DNA from 2 places in the Streptomyces sp. WI03-4A genome. Region 2 is predicted to be linked to the other one. Evidence: riboswitches for the same ligand, from Rfam matches in the RefSeq annotation. Region 2 holds a riboswitch; the other holds the start of a gene.
The links. A riboswitch is a leader RNA that binds a small molecule or an ion and turns the genes downstream of it on or off. The one in region 2 is predicted to bind S-adenosylmethionine.
Positions count from the first base shown of each region.

Region 1: it holds a riboswitch for S-adenosylmethionine, as region 2 does, so the genes downstream of both, thrC (threonine synthase) here and PV343_RS31325 (aminotransferase class V-fold PLP-dependent enzyme) in region 2, are expected to answer to the same signal.

Region 1 is NZ_JARAUO010000016.1:18,326-26,759, reverse strand. Features, by position in the region: gene PV343_RS18150 (DUF3263 domain-containing protein) at 1-151, shown strand, start outside; gene otsB (trehalose-phosphatase) at 214-1,047, shown strand; gene PV343_RS18140 (alpha,alpha-trehalose-phosphate synthase (UDP-forming)) at 1,452-2,879, opposite strand; gene PV343_RS18135 (glucosyl-3-phosphoglycerate synthase) at 2,976-3,920, opposite strand; SAM riboswitch class I at 4,051-4,212, shown strand; gene thrC (threonine synthase) at 4,230-5,513, shown strand; gene PV343_RS18125 (MoaD/ThiS family protein) at 5,510-5,785, shown strand; gene PV343_RS18120 (cold-shock protein) at 6,215-6,418, shown strand; gene groL (chaperonin GroEL) at 6,692-8,314, shown strand.
Region 2 is NZ_JARAUO010000040.1:52,816-61,249, reverse strand. Features, by position in the region: gene PV343_RS31340 (ubiquinol-cytochrome c reductase iron-sulfur subunit) at 1-1,001, shown strand, start outside; gene PV343_RS31335 (cytochrome b) at 998-2,629, shown strand; gene trpD (anthranilate phosphoribosyltransferase) at 2,766-3,830, shown strand; SAM riboswitch class IV at 3,905-4,021, shown strand; gene PV343_RS31325 (aminotransferase class V-fold PLP-dependent enzyme) at 4,161-5,522, shown strand; gene PV343_RS31320 (Lrp/AsnC family transcriptional regulator) at 5,604-5,885, opposite strand; gene PV343_RS31315 (rhomboid family intramembrane serine protease) at 5,882-6,676, opposite strand; gene PV343_RS31310 (hypothetical protein) at 6,829-7,068, shown strand; gene PV343_RS31305 (NYN domain-containing protein) at 7,106-8,434, shown strand, end outside.

The sequences.
Region 1 (8,434 bases), on a different contig from region 2:
ACGGGCGATACGCGAGGAACTGGGCCTGGCGCCGGTGCGCTACTACCAGCTCCTCAACGCGTTGCTGGACGACGAGCGGGCGCTGGCGCTCGACCCGGTCACCGTGAACCGGCTGCGCCGGGTCCGGGAGGCACGGCGGTCCGAGCGCTGACCTTCCGCGTTCGCGCGCGCCGACCAGGCGTGACCTCGGCCCCCGCTGGATAGTGTCGCTGTATGGACCTTCTGCCGACCCCGGCGACCCAGGCCGGACGGGACGGGCTCGCCGCGCTGCTCGCCAGGCCCCGCACCGCGGTGATCGGCCTCGACTTCGACGGCACGCTCGCCCCCATCGTGGCCGACCCCGAACAGGCCCGCGCCCACCCCGAGGCGGTGCCCGCGCTCGCCGCGCTCGCCCCGCGGGTCGCCTCCGTCGCGGTGGTGACCGGCCGGCCGGCCGAGGTCGCGGTGCGACACGGCGGCTTCGCGGACGTGCCCGGCCTGGAACACCTCGTCGTCCTGGGCCACTACGGCGCCGAGCGCTGGCAGGCCGCGACCGGCGAGCTGACCGCACCGCCGCCGCACCCCGGCGTGGCCGCCGTCCGCGCCGAGCTGCCGGGCCTGCTGGAGCGGGTCGGCGCCGGGCAGGGCACCTGGATCGAGGAGAAGGGGCGCGCGGTCGCCGTGCACACCCGGCGAGCGCAGGACCCGCAGGCCGCCTTCGACGCCCTGCGCGCACCCCTCACCGACCTCGCCACCCGGCACGGCCTGATCGTCGAGCCCGGCCGGCTGGTCCTGGAGCTGCGCCCGCCCGGCATGGACAAGGGCGTGGCCCTGCTCGACCACGTCCGCGCCACCGGCGCGGGAGCCGTCCTCTACGCCGGCGACGACCTCGGCGACCTCCCCGCCTTCGCGGCGGTCGAGAAACTGCGCTCGGACGGCGTACCCGGCCTGCTGGTCTGCAGCGGCAGCGCCGAGGTCACCGAACTGGCGGAACGGGCGGACATCGTCGTGGACGGCCCCGAGGGCGTCGTCGCCCTGCTGCGGGGACTGGCCGCCCAGCTCGACTGACCCGACCGCAGACCGCAGACCGCCGCCTGTCAGCGGTCTGCGACTAGCCGCCTGCGGCCAGCGACCTGTCGTCAGCGGGCAGCGGCCTGCGGTCTGCGGTCAGCCGAGTGCGGCCAGCCGAGTGCGGCCTGCGGCCAGGGCCAGGGGTCCGGGGCCGGCGGCCTGCCGTCAGTGGCTGGCCGTCAGCGGGCAGTGGCCGACGGCCTGCCGTCAGCGGCCAGGGCCATCGGGCAGCGGCCTTCCGCCGGCTGCCGGCCGCCTGCCCTCAGCCGCCGGCCGCCTGCCGGCAGTCGTCGGCCGTAGCCGTCAGCGGGCAGCGGCTGGCGGCCAGCCGAGTGCGGCCTGCGGCCAGGGCCAGGGGTCCGGGGCCAGCGGCCTGCCGTCAGCCGGCAGTGACTCAGCCGTCAGCCCTCCAGGGCGGCCAGCTGGTCCAGGAACCAGCGGGTGGGCGGCAGCGCGGTGGCCGCGGCCGCGAGCCGCTTGGAGCGCTCCGCCCGCTCGCCCGCCGGCAGGCTCAGCGCCTCGTGCAGGGCGCGCGCCGTCCCCCCGATGTCGTACGGGTTCACCACGATCGCGCTCTCGCCCAGCTCCTCGTACGCCCCGGCCTCCCGGGACAGCACCAGCGCACAGCCCTCGTCGGAGACGACCGGCACCTCCTTGGCGACCAGGTTCATGCCGTCCCGGATGGGGTTGACCAGGGCGACGTCGGCCAGCCGGTACGCGGCAAGCGAGCGCGCGAAGTCGTCCTTCACATGCAGCACCACCGGGGTCCAACCGGGCGTGCGGAACGCGGAGTTGATCTCCTCCGCGACCCGCTGCACCTCGGCGGTGTAGTCCCGGTAGACGGCGAGGTCCTGCCGGGAGGGGTAGGCGAACGCCACGTGCACCACCCGCTCGCGCCACTCGGGGTGCTCCTCCAGCAGCTCCCGGTACGCCAGCAGGCCGCGCACGATGTTCTTGGACAGCTCGGTGCGGTCCACCCGGACGATCGTCCGGCGCCCCTCGCCGATCTCCGCGCGCAGCGCGGTCATCCGTTCGCCCACGTCGTCGCGGTGCGCGCGGTCGCGCAGGAAGTCCGCGTCCGCCCCGAGACCGTGCACCCCGATCCGGGTCCCGGACGGGACGCCGGAGTCCAGGACCGCCCGGCAGCAGTCGGTGAACGCGTCCGCCCACCGCCGGGTCAGGAACGCCGCACGGTCCGCGCCGAGGATGCCCTCCAGCAGCTCGGTCGCGATGTCGTCGGGCAGCAGCCGGAAGTAGTCCGGCGGGGCCCACGGGGTGTGCGAGAAGTGGCCGATGCGCAGGTCGGGGCGGAGCTCGCGGAGCATCCGGGGGGCCAGGGCCAGGTGGTAGTCCTGGATCAGCACCGCGGCGCCCGGTGCCGCCTCATCGGCCAGCGCCCGGGCGAACGCCTCGTTGTACGCCCGGTACGACGCCCACTGCCGCCGGAATCCGGCGTCGAAGATCGGCTCCAGCGGGGTCTGGTACAGCATGTGGTGCACGAACCACAGCACCGAGTTGGCGATGCCGTTGTACGCGTCGGCGAACACGGTGGCGTCGATGTCGAGCATCCGCACCCGCTGCCCGCCGGTGTCCTCCTCCGGCAGCAGCCCGCCGGCCGCCCGCCGCACCGCCTCCCGGTCGCCGTCGCCCAGCGCGGCGCACACCCACACCGCACTGGCGTCGGAGCCGATGGCCGACAGGCCCGAGACCAGGCCGCCACCACCCCGTCTGGCGTGTAGTGAGCCACCCGCGCCGTCGGGGCGCACCTCGTACGAAACCGGTCCGCGATTGGACGCGACCAGCACCTCAGCACCGTGCCTGGAAGCCATAAGCCTCAACCTAGCCCGGCCCGGAAATACTCAAACGTACGTACCGCCCCGTCGGTTGCGGCGGTGTCCGTATACGGCCGTCCGGTCACCGCGCGTTCACGCCACCCGGCGGTGCGCGTACTCCGCGATCTCCGCCATCGGCGGCCGCTCCTCGGTGTCCACCGAGTAGGTGCGCGGCTCGAAGCCGTCCGCGCCCCGCTCGAACTGGGTCAGGGACGGGCGGACCAGGTGCCCGCGGGCCAGCCTCAGCTGCGCCGTGCGGTAGATCGCGGCGGCCATCCGGCCCAGCGCCTGGCCGTCCTGGTGGCGGTGCTTGCGCACGCCCACGTCGACCTGCGCCAGCGCGTCCAGGCCCACCAGGTGCAGCGCGTCCACCAGCATGCCCAGCTCCACGCCGTAGCCGACCGGGAACGGCAGCTGTTCCAGCAGTGAGCGGCGGGCCGCGTACTCGCCGCCCAGCGGCTGCACGAAGCCGGCGAGCTGCGGCCAGTGCATGTTCAGCAGCGGGCGGGCCATCAGCTCGGTGACCCGGCCGCCCTGCCCGCCGGCGCCGGCGAGCGGACGGTCGTACATGGCCTTGACCAGGTCGACGTCCGGGTCGGTGAGCAGCGGGCCGACGATCCCGGAGACGAAGTCGGAGGAGAACTCCCGCAGGTCGGCGTCGATGAAGCAGACGATGTCGCCGCCGGTGACCAGCAGGGAGCGCCACAGCACCTCGCCCTTGCCGGGGACGGCGGGCAGGCGCGGCAGGATGTCGTCGCGGTGGACGACCCGAGCGCCCGCGGCGGCGGCGACCTCGGAGGTGCGGTCGGTGGAGCCGGAGTCGACGACGACGATCTCGTCGACCAGCGGGAGGCGCTCCACGAGGTCGTGGCGGATCACCGCGACGATGTCGCCGACCGTCTCCTCCTCGTCCAGTGCGGGCAGCACGACGGAGACCGTCTGGCCCGTGCGCTGCTTGGCGGCCAGGATCTCGTGCGGCGAGCGGTCGGTCACGGACCAGGAGCGCGTGCTCAGCCAACGTTCGACTTCTTCCAGCACGGTCGGCGGCTCCTCACGGTTGTCTCGCGGTACGGACGACTATCTCAACTGTCCTGGCCTTCGGTTACAGTCTTGAACAACGCCGATGACCATCGCATGTCGGGGGTCGCCGGCGCCCACAACCACATACAGCTCATCCAGAGGGGCAGAGGGAAACGGCCCGATGAAGCCCCGGCAACCCTCCAGTCGGTACTCGTAGACCAGACAAGATCTGATCGTCTTCGCGAGGCTCCCGGCTAGGGAAGGTGCCAAATCCGTCTCACGGCGAAGTGCGTCGTGAGGAAGATGAGGAGAAAGGGCCTCGCCTCCATGGCTGCGCAGACAGTTGCAAGCACCAGCAATCCCGCCGTCGATCTCGGTCCCGCCGCCGCCCTGAGCTGTCGCGAGTGCGGCCACCGGGTACCCCTCGGGCCGGTGTTCGCCTGCGAGGAGTGTTTCGGTCCGCTGGAGATCGCCTACGACTTCTCCGCGTACGACACCGAGGAACTGCGCCGGCGCATCGAGTCCGGCCCCGCGAACATCTGGCGCTACGCCCCGCTGCTGCCGGTCCCCGCGGACGTGGCCGACAAGCCCAACATCAACCCGGGCTGGACCAAGCTCGTCGAGGCCGACAACCTGGCGCGCGAACTGGGTGTCACCGGCGGCCTGTACGTGAAGGACGACTCCGGCAACCCGACCCACTCGTTCAAGGACCGGGTCGTCGCCCAGGCGCTGGAGGCCGCGCGTGCCTTCGGCTTCACCACCCTCTCCTGCTCCTCCACCGGCAACCTGGCCGGCGCCGTCGGCGCCGCGGCCGCCCGGGCCGGCTTCCGCTCCTGCGTGTTCATCCCGCACGACCTGGAGCAGGGCAAGGTCGTCATGGCCGCGGTGTACGGCGGCGAGCTCGTCGGCATCCAGGGCAACTACGACGACGTGAACCGTTTCTGCTCCGAGCTGATCGGCGACCCGGCCGGTGAGGGCTGGGGCTTCGTGAACGTCAACCTGCGCCCGTACTACGCGGAGGGCTCCAAGACCCTCGCGTACGAGATCTGCGAACAGCTCGGCTGGCGCCTCCCGGACCAGATCGTCGTCCCGATCGCCTCCGGCTCCCAGCTCACGAAGATCGACAAGGGGCTGCAGGAGCTGATCAAACTGGGCCTGGTCGAGGACCGCCCGTACAAGATCTTCGGCGCCCAGGCGGAGGGCTGCTCGCCGGTGTCGACCGCGTACAAGGCGGGTCACGACGTGGTGCGGCCGCAGAAGCCGAACACCATCGCCAAGTCCCTGGCCATCGGCAACCCGGCCGACGGGCCGTACGTCCTGGACATCGCGCGCCGCACCGGCGGCGCGGTGGAGGACGTGACGGACGAGGAGGTCGTGGACGCCATCAAGCTGCTGGCCCGCACCGAGGGCATCTTCGCGGAGACGGCGGGCGGGGTGACCGTGGGAGTCACCCGCAAGCTGCTCAAGGACGGAATCCTCGACCCGGCGAAGACCACGGTCGTGCTCAACACCGGCGACGGCCTCAAGACCCTCGACGCGGTGGCCGGCACCGGCCTGACCGCCACCATCCGCCCGACCCTGGACTCCTTCCGAGAGGCTGGCCTCGCATGAGCGTGACCGTTCGCATCCCCACCATCCTGCGCACCTACACGGGTGGCCAGGCCGAGGTCGCCGCCGAGGGCACGACCCTCGCCGAGGTCATCGAGAGCCTGGAGAAGAACCACACCGGCATCGCCGCCCGGGTGCTGGACGACCAGGGCAAGCTGCGCCGCTTCGTGAACGTCTACGTCAACGACGACGACGTCCGCTTCGAGCAGGGGCTGCAGACCGCGACCCCCGACGGCGCCGGTGTCTCCATCATTCCGGCGGTCGCCGGCGGCTGACATTACCTTCGGTAATCGCGGTTACCGATTGTTCATGGAATGGCCTCCTCCGTGAGAGAAACGGAGGGGGCCATTCTGTGTGATTGAGCGCGGTAGAGTTGGGGAACGCGTTCCGGGTCTGCGGGTCGCGGGCCCCGGAATCATGCCGTACGCCCGTCGAGAAACAGCCAAAGTGTGCGGGTTTTTCGCGGCTTTTGAGCCATTTGCGGGGCCCGACTTGCCCTGAATTCGCCTGAATTCTCGGCAGATTCCGGATCGGGCTCGTCCAGAATTCTCGTCCGATTGACCTGTTGCAGACGGCAGTTGGACAGATACATTCAGCCGCGGTCGACGCGTTCCGGCGCACGCCCCCGTTCAATGGGGGGTGAGGTCTGACCCGGGTCCGCGAAGTGTGGATCTGTGCAAGGGCCAGTAATAGGGGAGTTAGGCATGGCTCAGGGCACCGTCAAGTGGTTCAACGCGGAGAAGGGCTACGGCTTCATCGCGGTCGACGGTGGTGCGGACGTCTTCGTCCACTACAGCGCGATTCAGATGGACGGCTACCGCACCCTGGAAGAGGGCCAGCGGGTCGAGTTCGAGATCTCGCAGGGCCAGAAGGGCCCGCAGGCCGACATGGTTCGCGTCACCGCCTGAACGTTCTTCACGCGAAGGGCCCACACCCCGCCCGGGGTGTGGGCCCTTCGTCCTGTTCGCCCCGGGCTGATCCCCCGGAGGCGCTTGCACTCGCCATGCCCGAGTGCTAATCATTGGCGTTAGCACTCTGAAGGTGAGAGTGACAACGAAGGACCGGGTCGGTGAGGCCCGCGGGCCAAGTGGTGCAAGGAACCACGGGGCCGGCGAGCCGTCCGTCGCGGGCGCGGGCGCGGTCCGAAGGAATCACCCCCAGTCCTGGAGGGACCACTTCACATGGCCAAGATCATCGCGTTCGACGAGGAGGCGCGGCGCGGCCTCGAGCGCGGCATGAACCAGCTCGCGGACGCCGTCAAGGTGACGCTCGGCCCCAAGGGCCGCAACGTCGTCCTCGAGAAGAAGTGGGGCGCCCCCACGATCACCAACGACGGTGTCTCCATCGCCAAGGAGATCGAGCTCGAGGACCCGTACGAGAAGATCGGCGCCGAGCTGGTCAAGGAAGTCGCCAAGAAGACGGACGACGTCGCCGGTGACGGTACGACCACCGCGACCGTGCTCGCCCAGGCCCTGGTCAAGGAAGGTCTGCGCAACGTCGCCGCCGGTGCCAACCCGATGGCCCTGAAGCGCGGTATCGAGAAGGCCGTCGAGGCCGTCTCCGCCGCCCTGCTGGAGCAGGCGAAGGACGTGGAGACGAAGGAGCAGATCGCCTCCACCGCGTCCATCTCCGCCGCCGACACCCAGATCGGCGAGCTGATCGCCGAGGCCATGGACAAGGTCGGCAAGGAAGGCGTCATCACCGTCGAGGAGAGCAACACCTTCGGTCTCGAGCTCGAGCTCACCGAGGGCATGCGCTTCGACAAGGGCTACATCTCCGCCTACTTCGCCACCGACATGGAGCGCATGGAGGCGTCGCTCGAGGACCCGTACATCCTCATCGCGAACTCCAAGATCGGCTCCGTCAAGGACCTGCTCCCGCTGCTGGAGAAGGTCATGCAGTCGGGCAAGCCGCTGCTGATCATCGCCGAGGACGTCGAGGGCGAGGCCCTGTCGACCCTGGTCGTGAACAAGATCCGCGGCACCTTCAAGTCCGTCGCCGTCAAGGCCCCGGGCTTCGGCGACCGCCGCAAGGCCATGCTCGGCGACATCGCCATCCTGACGGGCGGCGAGGTCATCTCCGAGGAGGTCGGCCTCAAGCTGGAGAACGCGACCCTGGACCTCCTGGGCCGCGCCCGCAAGGTCGTCATCACCAAGGACGAGACCACCATCGTCGACGGTGCCGGTTCCTCGGACCAGGTCAACGGCCGGGTGAACCAGATCCGCGCCGAGATCGAGAACAGCGACTCGGACTACGACCGCGAGAAGCTGCAGGAGCGCCTGGCGAAGCTCGCCGGCGGTGTCGCGGTCATCAAGGCCGGTGCCGCCACCGAGGTGGAGCTCAAGGAGCGCAAGCACCGCATCGAGGACGCCGTCCGCAACGCGAAGGCCGCCGTCGAGGAGGGCATCGTCGCCGGTGGTGGCGTGGCCCTGCTGCAGGCCTCCTCGGTCTTCGAGAAGCTGGACCTGGAGGGTGACGAGGCGACCGGCGCCAACGCCGTGAAGCTCGCGCTCGAGGCCCCGCTGAAGCAGATCGCCGTCAACGGTGGTCTCGAGGGTGGCGTCGTCGTGGAGAAGGTGCGCAACCTGGCCGTCGGCCACGGTCTGAACGCCGCCACCGGCGAGTACGTCGACATGATCGCCGAGGGCATCATCGACCCGGCGAAGGTGACCCGTTCCGCGCTGCAGAACGCCGCCTCCATCGCCGCGCTGTTCCTCACCACCGAGGCCGTCATCGCCGACAAGCCGGAGAAGGCCGCCGCGGCCGCTCCGGGCGGCATGCCGGGCGGTGACATGGACTTCTGATCCACCCGGATCAGCCTGTCCTTTCCGAGGGCGGCACCCCCTGTTCCGGCAGGGGGTGCCGCCCTCGGGCGTGTCCGGAGTGTGTTCCGGAACACACAGTGACCCCGGTCCTTCCGGAAT
Region 2 (8,434 bases):
GCGCCGTGAGCGTCGCGGACGAGGAGAACCCGTTCGCGGACCCGGGGCTGCCGCCCCACGAGCACCGGATCCAGGACATCGACGAGCGTGCCGCCAAGCGGTCCGAGCGCGTCGTCGCCCTGCTGTTCACGGTGTCGATGCTGGCCACGGTCGGCTTCATCGTCTCGTACGTGTCCATCCCGCACGACAAGTCGATCTTCGTCTTCCCGATCGGGCACGTCAGCGCGCTGAACTTCGCGCTCGGCCTGACCCTCGGTGTGGCGCTGTTCTGCATCGGCGCGGGCGCGGTCCACTGGGCCCGCACCCTGATGTCCGACGTGGAGGTCGCCGCCGAGCGTCACCCGATCGAGGCCTCGCCCGAGGTCCGCGCGCAGGTGCACGCCGACTTCCGTGAGGGCGCGAAGGAGTCGGCCCTCGGCCGCCGCAAGCTGATCCGCAACACGATGCTCGGCGCGCTCACCCTGGTGCCGCTCTCCGGCGTCATGCTGCTGCGCGACCTCGGCCCGCTGCCCGGGACCTCCCTGCGCCACACCCTGTGGGCCAAGGGCAAGCTGCTGGTCAACATGAACACGAACCAGCCGCTGCGTCCCGAGGACGTCGCCGTCGGTTCGCTGACCTTCGCCAAGCCCGAGGGACTGGAAGAGGCCCAGGAGGACTTCCAGAACGAGATCGCCAAGGCCGCCCTGATGATCATCCGGATCCAGCCGGACAACATCAAGGACAAGCGCGAGCTGGCATGGTCGCACGAGGGCATCGTCGCGTTCTCGAAGATCTGCACCCACGTCGGCTGCCCGATCTCCCTGTACGAGCAGCAGACGCACCACGTGCTGTGCCCGTGCCACCAGTCCACCTTCGACCTCTCCGACGGTGCCCGAGTGATCTTCGGCCCCGCCGGTCACGCCCTGCCGCAGCTCCGCATCGGCGTGAACGACGAGGGTTACCTCCAGGCGCTCGGCGACTTCGAGGAGCCCGTCGGTCCTGCATTCTGGGAGCGCGGATGAGCACCAACGAGAACAACGAGCGACGCGGCAAGGCGCCGGCCGGCGAGCGAGTCGCCGACTGGGCCGACGGCCGGCTGGGGATCTACTCCCTGGCGAAGTCGAACATGCGGAAGATCTTCCCCGACCACTGGTCGTTCATGCTGGGCGAAGTCTGCATGTACAGCTTCCTCATCATCATCCTGACCGGTGTCTATCTGACGCTGTTCTTCCACCCGTCGATGAACGAGGTGGAGTACCACGGCAGCTACGTCCCGCTCCAGGGACAGCTGATGTCCGAGGCGTTCAACTCGACCCTGCACATCTCCTTCGACGTGCGCGGTGGTCTGCTCATCCGGCAGATCCACCACTGGGCCGCGCTGATCTTCCTCGCCGGCATGTTCGTGCACATGATGCGCGTGTTCTTCACCGGCGCGTTCCGCAAGCCGCGTGAGATCAACTGGCTGTTCGGCTTCCTGCTGTTCGTCCTGGGCATGTTCACCGGCTTCACCGGTTACTCGCTCCCGGACGACCTGCTCTCCGGCACCGGTGTCCGCTTCACCGAGGGCGCCATCCTGTCGATGCCGATCGTCGGCACGTACATCTCGTTCTTCCTCTTCGGCGGTCAGTTCCCCGGTCACGACTTCGTCGCCCGGTTCTACTCGATCCACATCCTGCTGCTGCCGGGCATCATGCTCGGCCTGATGGTGGGCCACCTGATCCTGGTCTTCTACCACAAGCACACGCAGTTCGCGGGTCCCGGAAAGACCGAGAAGAACGTCGTCGGCATGCCGCTGCTGCCGGTGTACATGGCCAAGGCGGGCGGCTTCTTCTTCCTGGTCTTCGGTGTGATCGCGGCGATCGCCGCGGTGACCCAGATCAACCCGATCTGGGCCATGGGCCCGTACCGGCCCGACCAGGTGTCCACCGGCGCCCAGCCCGACTGGTACATGGGCTTCGCCGAGGGTCTGGTCCGCTACATGCCGGGCTGGGAGATCAACTTCTGGGGTCACACGCTCGTCCTGGGCGTGTTCATCCCGCTGGTGCTCTTCGGCCTCGTCCTGGCGGTCATCGCGCTGTACCCGTTCCTGGAGTCCTGGGTCACCGGCGACAAGCGCGAGCACCACATCCTGGACCGCCCGCGCAACGCCCCGACCCGTACCGCGTTCGGTGCCGCCTGGGTGACCGTGTACATGGTCGGCCTGGTCGGTGGTGGCAACGACCTGTTCGCCACCCACTTCCACCTGTCGATCAACGACGTCACCTGGTTCGTCCGGATCTCCTTCTTCGCCGGACCGGTCATCGCGTTCATCGTCACCAAGCGGATCTGCCTGGGCCTGCAGCGCCGCGACCGCGACAAGGTGCTGCACGGTCGCGAGACCGGCATCATCAAGCGCCTGCCGCACGGTGAGTTCATCGAGGTGCACGAGTCGCTCAGCCAGGAGCAGCTGCACACCCTCACGGCTCACCACCAGTACGAGCCGGCCCAGATCGGCGAGACGGTCGACGAGAACGGTGTCGAGCGCAAGGTGACGTCCGCCGAGAAGCTGCGCGCCAAGCTCAGCCACTCCTACTACGGAGGGGACAACCAGATCCCGAAGCCCACCGTCGAGGAGTACAAGGAGATCACGAGCGGCCACGGCCACCACTGATCCCACAGTCGCCACGCCACGCTGAAGGGCCCCGTCCGGGTTACGGACGGGGCCCTTCGCCCTGCCGGGGGCTGGATAGGGTGGCACCACACTCTCCTTTCACGACACTCCTCTTTCACGACACCAGGAGCGGCATATGAACGCTGTGACCCCCGCTGGAGGCGACACCGCGGCGGGCCGCTCCTGGCCCGTCCTGCTGAACGGCCTGCTGGACGGCCACGACCTCTCCGCCGACGACACCGCCTGGGCCATGGACCTGATCATGCGCGGGGAGGCGACGGACGCCCAGATCGCGGGGTTCATGGTGGCCCTGCGGGCCAAGGGCGAGACGGTGCAGGAGATCACCGGCCTCGTGCGGACCATGTACGAGCACGCCAACGTCATCGAGGTGCCGGGACCCGCCGTCGACATCGTCGGGACCGGCGGTGACGGCGCCAAGACGGTGAACATCTCCACGATGTCGTCCATCGTCGTCGCCGGCACCGGAACCCGGGTGGTCAAGCACGGCAACCGTGCCGCGTCCTCCGCCTCCGGCTCCTCCGACGTGCTGGAGAAGCTCGGGATCAACCTGAACCTCACCCCGAAGCGGGTCGCCGAGGTGGCCGACGAGGCCGGCATCACCATCTGCTTCGCGGTGAGGTTCCACCCGTCGCTGCGTCATGTCGCGGCGGCCCGCGGCCAGTTGGGCATCCGGACCACGTTCAACGTGCTCGGCCCGCTGACCAACCCGGCCAAGGTGCGTGCCCAGGCGGTCGGGGTCGCCGACCCGCGCATGGCGCCGATCGTGGCCGGGGTGCTCGCCGAGCGAGGCAACTCCTCGCTGGTGTTCCGGGGCGACGACGGCCTGGACGAGCTGACGACCACGTCCACCTCCCGGGTGTGGGTGGTCCGGGACGGCAAGGTCGCCGAGGAGCGCTTCGACCCCCGGGACGTGGGCATCGACCTCGTCCCCGTGGAAGCGCTGCGCGGCGCCGACGCGACGTACAACGCGGAGGTCGCCCGGCGCCTGCTGGACGGCGAGCCGGGCCCCGTCCGGGACGCCGTGCTGCTGAACTCGGCGGCGGCCCTGGTCGCCCTCACGCCCGGCGACGCACCCCTGGCGGACCAGCTGCGCGCCGGCATGGCGAAGGCCGCCGAGTCCCTCGACTCCGGCGCGGCCAAGCGGGCGCTGGAGCGGTGGGTGGCCGCCAGCAACGCCTAGAGGCCACGGTCGGCGTTCCGCGATCCGGACTCGGGTTGCGGGGCGCCGATCACTTCGCGTACGTTCCCGTACCAGGTCATGAGTGACAGTCATGAGGCCCCGGCCGACTGTCCGGCAACCCTCCGTCCGTGGCGGGGTGCCCCGGGTGAGGACCAGGTCGTGGGCAGCGAGGTCCGCGGCAAGCGCGGACCCCTCGAAAACCAGGGGTCCTGGTCGTCGAGGAGCCTTCCGTGAGCAAGCGAATGCGATAGGGCCGCCGAGCCCCGCCTCCGCACACCCTTCTTCTTTCCTTCCGTACGCGAGCGCCGTACGTCCTCACGGGAGTCACCCATGTCTGTCCTCACCGCTGCCGTCGACCAGTCCGTTTGTGCCCCGCTGCCCGTTCTGGGCCGGGATGTCACCGTCCCGCTCGTCACCGGTGGCGAGGTCACCTACGCGGCGCTCGACTACGCCGCCAGCGCCCCCGCCCTCCAGCGCGTCTGGGACGACGTGGCGGCCTACGCCCCGTACTACGGCAGCGTCCACCGCGGGGCCGGCTACCTCTCGCAGCTCTCCACCGACCTGTTCGAGAACGCCCGCCGCACGGTCGCCGAGTTCCTCGGCTGCCGGCCGGCCGACCAGGTGGTCTTCACCCGCTCGACCACGGACTCGCTGAACCTGCTCGCCCGCGCCCTCCCGGCCGGCTGCCAGGTCTTCGTCTTCGAGACCGAGCACCACGCCTCCCTGCTGCCCTGGCGCGACGCCGAGGTCACCTTCCTCGACGCCCCGCGCACCCCGCGCCAGGCCGTCGAGACCCTGGAGCGGGCCCTGGCCGACCGCGCCCCGCACGGCCCGGCGCTGGTCTGCGTCACCGGCGCCTCCAACGTGACGGGCGAGCTGTGGCCGGTGCGTGAGCTGGCCGCCGCGGCCCACGCGCACGGCGCCCGGATCGTGCTGGACGCCGCCCAGCTCGCGCCGCACCACCCCGTGTCGGTGCGGGAGCTGGACGTGGACTGGGTCGCCTTCTCCGGCCACAAGCTCTACGCCCCGTTCGGCTCGGGCGTGCTGGCCGGCCGCGCCGACTGGCTGACCGCGGCCGACCCCTACCTCGCGGGCGGCGGCGCCAGCCGCAAGGTCACCCGGCGCGAGGACGGGGGAGTGGCCGTGGAGTGGCACGAGAGCGCCGCCCGGCACGAGGCCGGCTCGCCGAACGTCATCGGCGCCTACTCCATCGCCTCCGCCTGCAAGGCGCTCACCGAGGCCGGCTTCGACACCCTGGTCGCCCGCGAGCGGCAGCTGATCGACACGGTCCGCGCGGGCCTGGCCGAGGTGCCGGAGGTCAGGATCCTGTCCCTCTTCGGCGACGACGCCCCGCGCGTCGGCGTGATCTCCTTCGTCGTCGAGGGCTGGAACAGCTCCCACTTCGCCGCCGCGCTCTCCGCCGAGTACGGCATCGGCGTCCGTGACGGCCTGTTCTGCGCCCACCCGCTGGTGCGCACCCTGCTGGGCGCCGACCCCGGGACCCAGGGCGAGTGCGGCGCCCCCGAGGCCGCGCCGGGCGAGAAGTCCCTGAACGCCATCCGGGTCAGCTTCGGCGCGGGCACCCCCGACGAGCACGTCGAGCGTTTCGTGCGCGCGGTCCACGAACTGGTCAGGGACGGCGCCAAGTGGCGGTACCGCACCGAGGACGGCCGCTGCGTCCCGGCCGTCTGACGGCTCCGGGACCCGGGGACACGCCGACAGGGGGCAGGGGCGGCCGCGGCCGCCCCTGCCCCCTGTCGTGGCCGTGACGGGCTAGTTGTCCAGCCCGATCGCGAACGCGGCCTCCAGGTCGTGCTGGGAGTAGGTGCGGAACGCGACGTGCGTGTCGGTGCCCTCGACGCCGGGGATCCTGCTGATCCGGCCGGGGATGACCTCGGCGAGGTCCTCGTGCTGCCGTACCCGGACCATGGCGATCAGGTCGTAGGTGCCGGTGACGGAGAAGACCTCGCTGACGCTCTCCAGCGCGGCGATCTGCTCCGCGATCTCGGGGATCCGGTCCACGCTGGTCTTGATCAGGACGATCGCGGTGATCACGACTGGTTCTCTCCCTCAGGTGCCGGAGCCGCTGCGGACTTCACTCTAGTCGCCCCCGCGCCCGCCACCACCGCCGCTCCGGGAGCCCCGCCCCGGCCCCGCTCCCGTCCGTAGCGCAGCCAGGCGTAGCCGAAGCCGAGGCCGAAGCCGACCAGGTGGGCGAGGTAGGCCACCCCGGGGCCCGAGCCGGAGCTGCCCGCCGCGAGCCACTGCAGCGCCGCCCAGAACGGCAGCACCACCCAGGCGGGGAAGCGCATCGGCAGGAAGAACAGGAAGGGGAGGAGACTGGTCACACGGGCGCGGGGGAACAGGTAGAGGAACGCCCCGAGGACCGCCGAGATCGCCCCGGAGGCGCCCACCAGCGACTGCTCGGAGGCGGCGTTGGCGGCCGCGTAGCCCAGCAGGGCGAGGTAGCCGCAGCCGACGTAGAAGAGGGAGAACTCGACCCGGCCCATCCGTTCCTCGGTCATGACCCCGAAGACGAAGAGGAAGAGCATGTTGCCGAGCAGATGCACCCAGCTGCCGTGCACGAACAGCGCGGTGGCCGGGGTGAGCGCCTCCCGGACCGGGCGGTGGAACAGCTCGGCCGGCACCACGCCCCAGTGCCGGAAGTACGCCCGCTGCGCGGCGAGCAGGGCATCCCCGGCGCCGTAGGCCACCGTCAGCCCCGAGGCCGGTCCGAGGACGAAGAGCAGGGAACACAGGACGATGAGGGTGTACGTGGTGGGTGCGGAGGCGCCCCGGACCGCCCTGAGTGTCCTGCCGGCCGCCGTGCCCCACGTGCTGATCATGACTACAGAGCATGACGTAACGGGACGCAGCCTGACAGACCGCCTCGCCGCCGTGGACGGACGGGCGGCGAGGACCCGGCAGGCCGTAGGGTACGAGCCACACGCGTCGAGGAGCGGCGCGGACCGATCCGAGAAGGAAGCGAACAGGCACGATGACGGTTCCCCTGCCGACCGCCACGACGCGATGGCGCTGCACCCTCTGCGGCAATCTGACCCGCTTCGACGTCACCCGCTCGTCGAAGGTCGTCGAGTACGTCCACCTCGACCTCGCGGGCGAGCCGAACGTGGAGGAGCGCGAGGTGGTCAGTGAGACCATCGAGTCGGTCCGCTGCCGCTGGTGCAACGCGGTGGACCAGGTGGAACTCGTGGACAGGCCGGGCGCCGGCTCCTGAGCGGAGCGGGCCCCGTACAGGTATTGGGGTGTGACGGATGGTGGAGACCGCAGGCGGGGGGCCGGGCGACGGCACCGCTGAGGTGCTTGACCGTCCGCTGCCCGACGGCGTGCGCCGGCGGGTCGTGCAGATCGTCTCGGACGGCTTCGGCGGTCTGACGATGGCGGAACTGCCCGCCCAGCTCAGACAGTACGCCCGCTTCACCCCGACCCGGCGGGCGAAGTTCGCCGGGAACGCGATGGCGGCGGCGCTGGAGACCGAGCCGCTGTTCCGGCAGCGGATCGGGGAGAAGTTCAGAGAGGCGCAGCCGGAACTCTCCGGCGCCCTCGACTCCGGCTCCCCGCCCCCGGCCGCGGACCCGCTCGACGTGGCGGCCGCGGCCTACGTACTGCGCCCCGCGGGTTGGGTGAAGCTGGTCACCGCGGCCGGCGAGGAGGCGCAGCGCGCGGACGCCGAGCGGGCCGACGAGGAGAGCCGGGCCGAACTGGAGCGGATGCGCGCGGAGCTGGACCGCTCCCGGGAGCAGACCCGGACCGAGACCGAACGGCTGCGCGCCGAACTGGAGTCGGCGAAGCGGGAGGCGGAGGCGCTGCACCGCAAGCTCCGGGCGGCCCTCAGCGACGTCAAGCGCGGCGAGGCGGCCCTGCGCAGGGTCCGCGGCGAGATCGAGGCCGTGCGGGCCGAGGGGGCCGCGCAGGTGTCGGCCGCGGAGAGCGAGAGCCGGCGGCTCAAGGCACGCCTCGGCGAGTCCGAGGCGGCCCTTGAGGCCACCCGCCGGGCGGTCCGCGAGGGCCGCAGCGTCGAGGACATGCGGGTACGGCTGCTGCTGGACACCCTGCTGGACGCCGCCCAGGGCCTCAGACGTGAACTCGCCCTGCCGCCGGTGTCGGTGCGCCCGGCGGAGACCGTGGACGCGGTCGAGCCGGGGCGGATGACCCCCAAGGACATCGCGGCCCGGGCGCTCTCCGAGAACGACCCCGCCATCCTCGACCAGTTGCTCGCGCTGCCGCAGGCGCATCTGGTGGTCGACGGCTACAACGTCACCAAGACCGGCTATCCGCAGATGCCGCTGGAGAAGCAGCGGCTGCGCCTGCTCGGGCAGCTCTCCGCGCTCGCGGCGCAGACCGGGGCCGAGGTGACGTGCGTCTTCGACGGCGCCGAGCTGGCCGCGCCGGTGCTGCTCGCGCCGCCGCGGGGGGTGCGGGTGCTGTTCTCCAAGCCGGGCGTCACGGCCGACGAGCTGATCCGTCAGCTCGTGCGCGCGGAGCCGCCGGGCCGTCCGGTCATCGTCGCGTCGACGGACCGGGAGGTGGCCGACGGGGTCGCCCGGGCGGGTGCCCGTCCCGTGGCCTCTGCGGTACTTCTG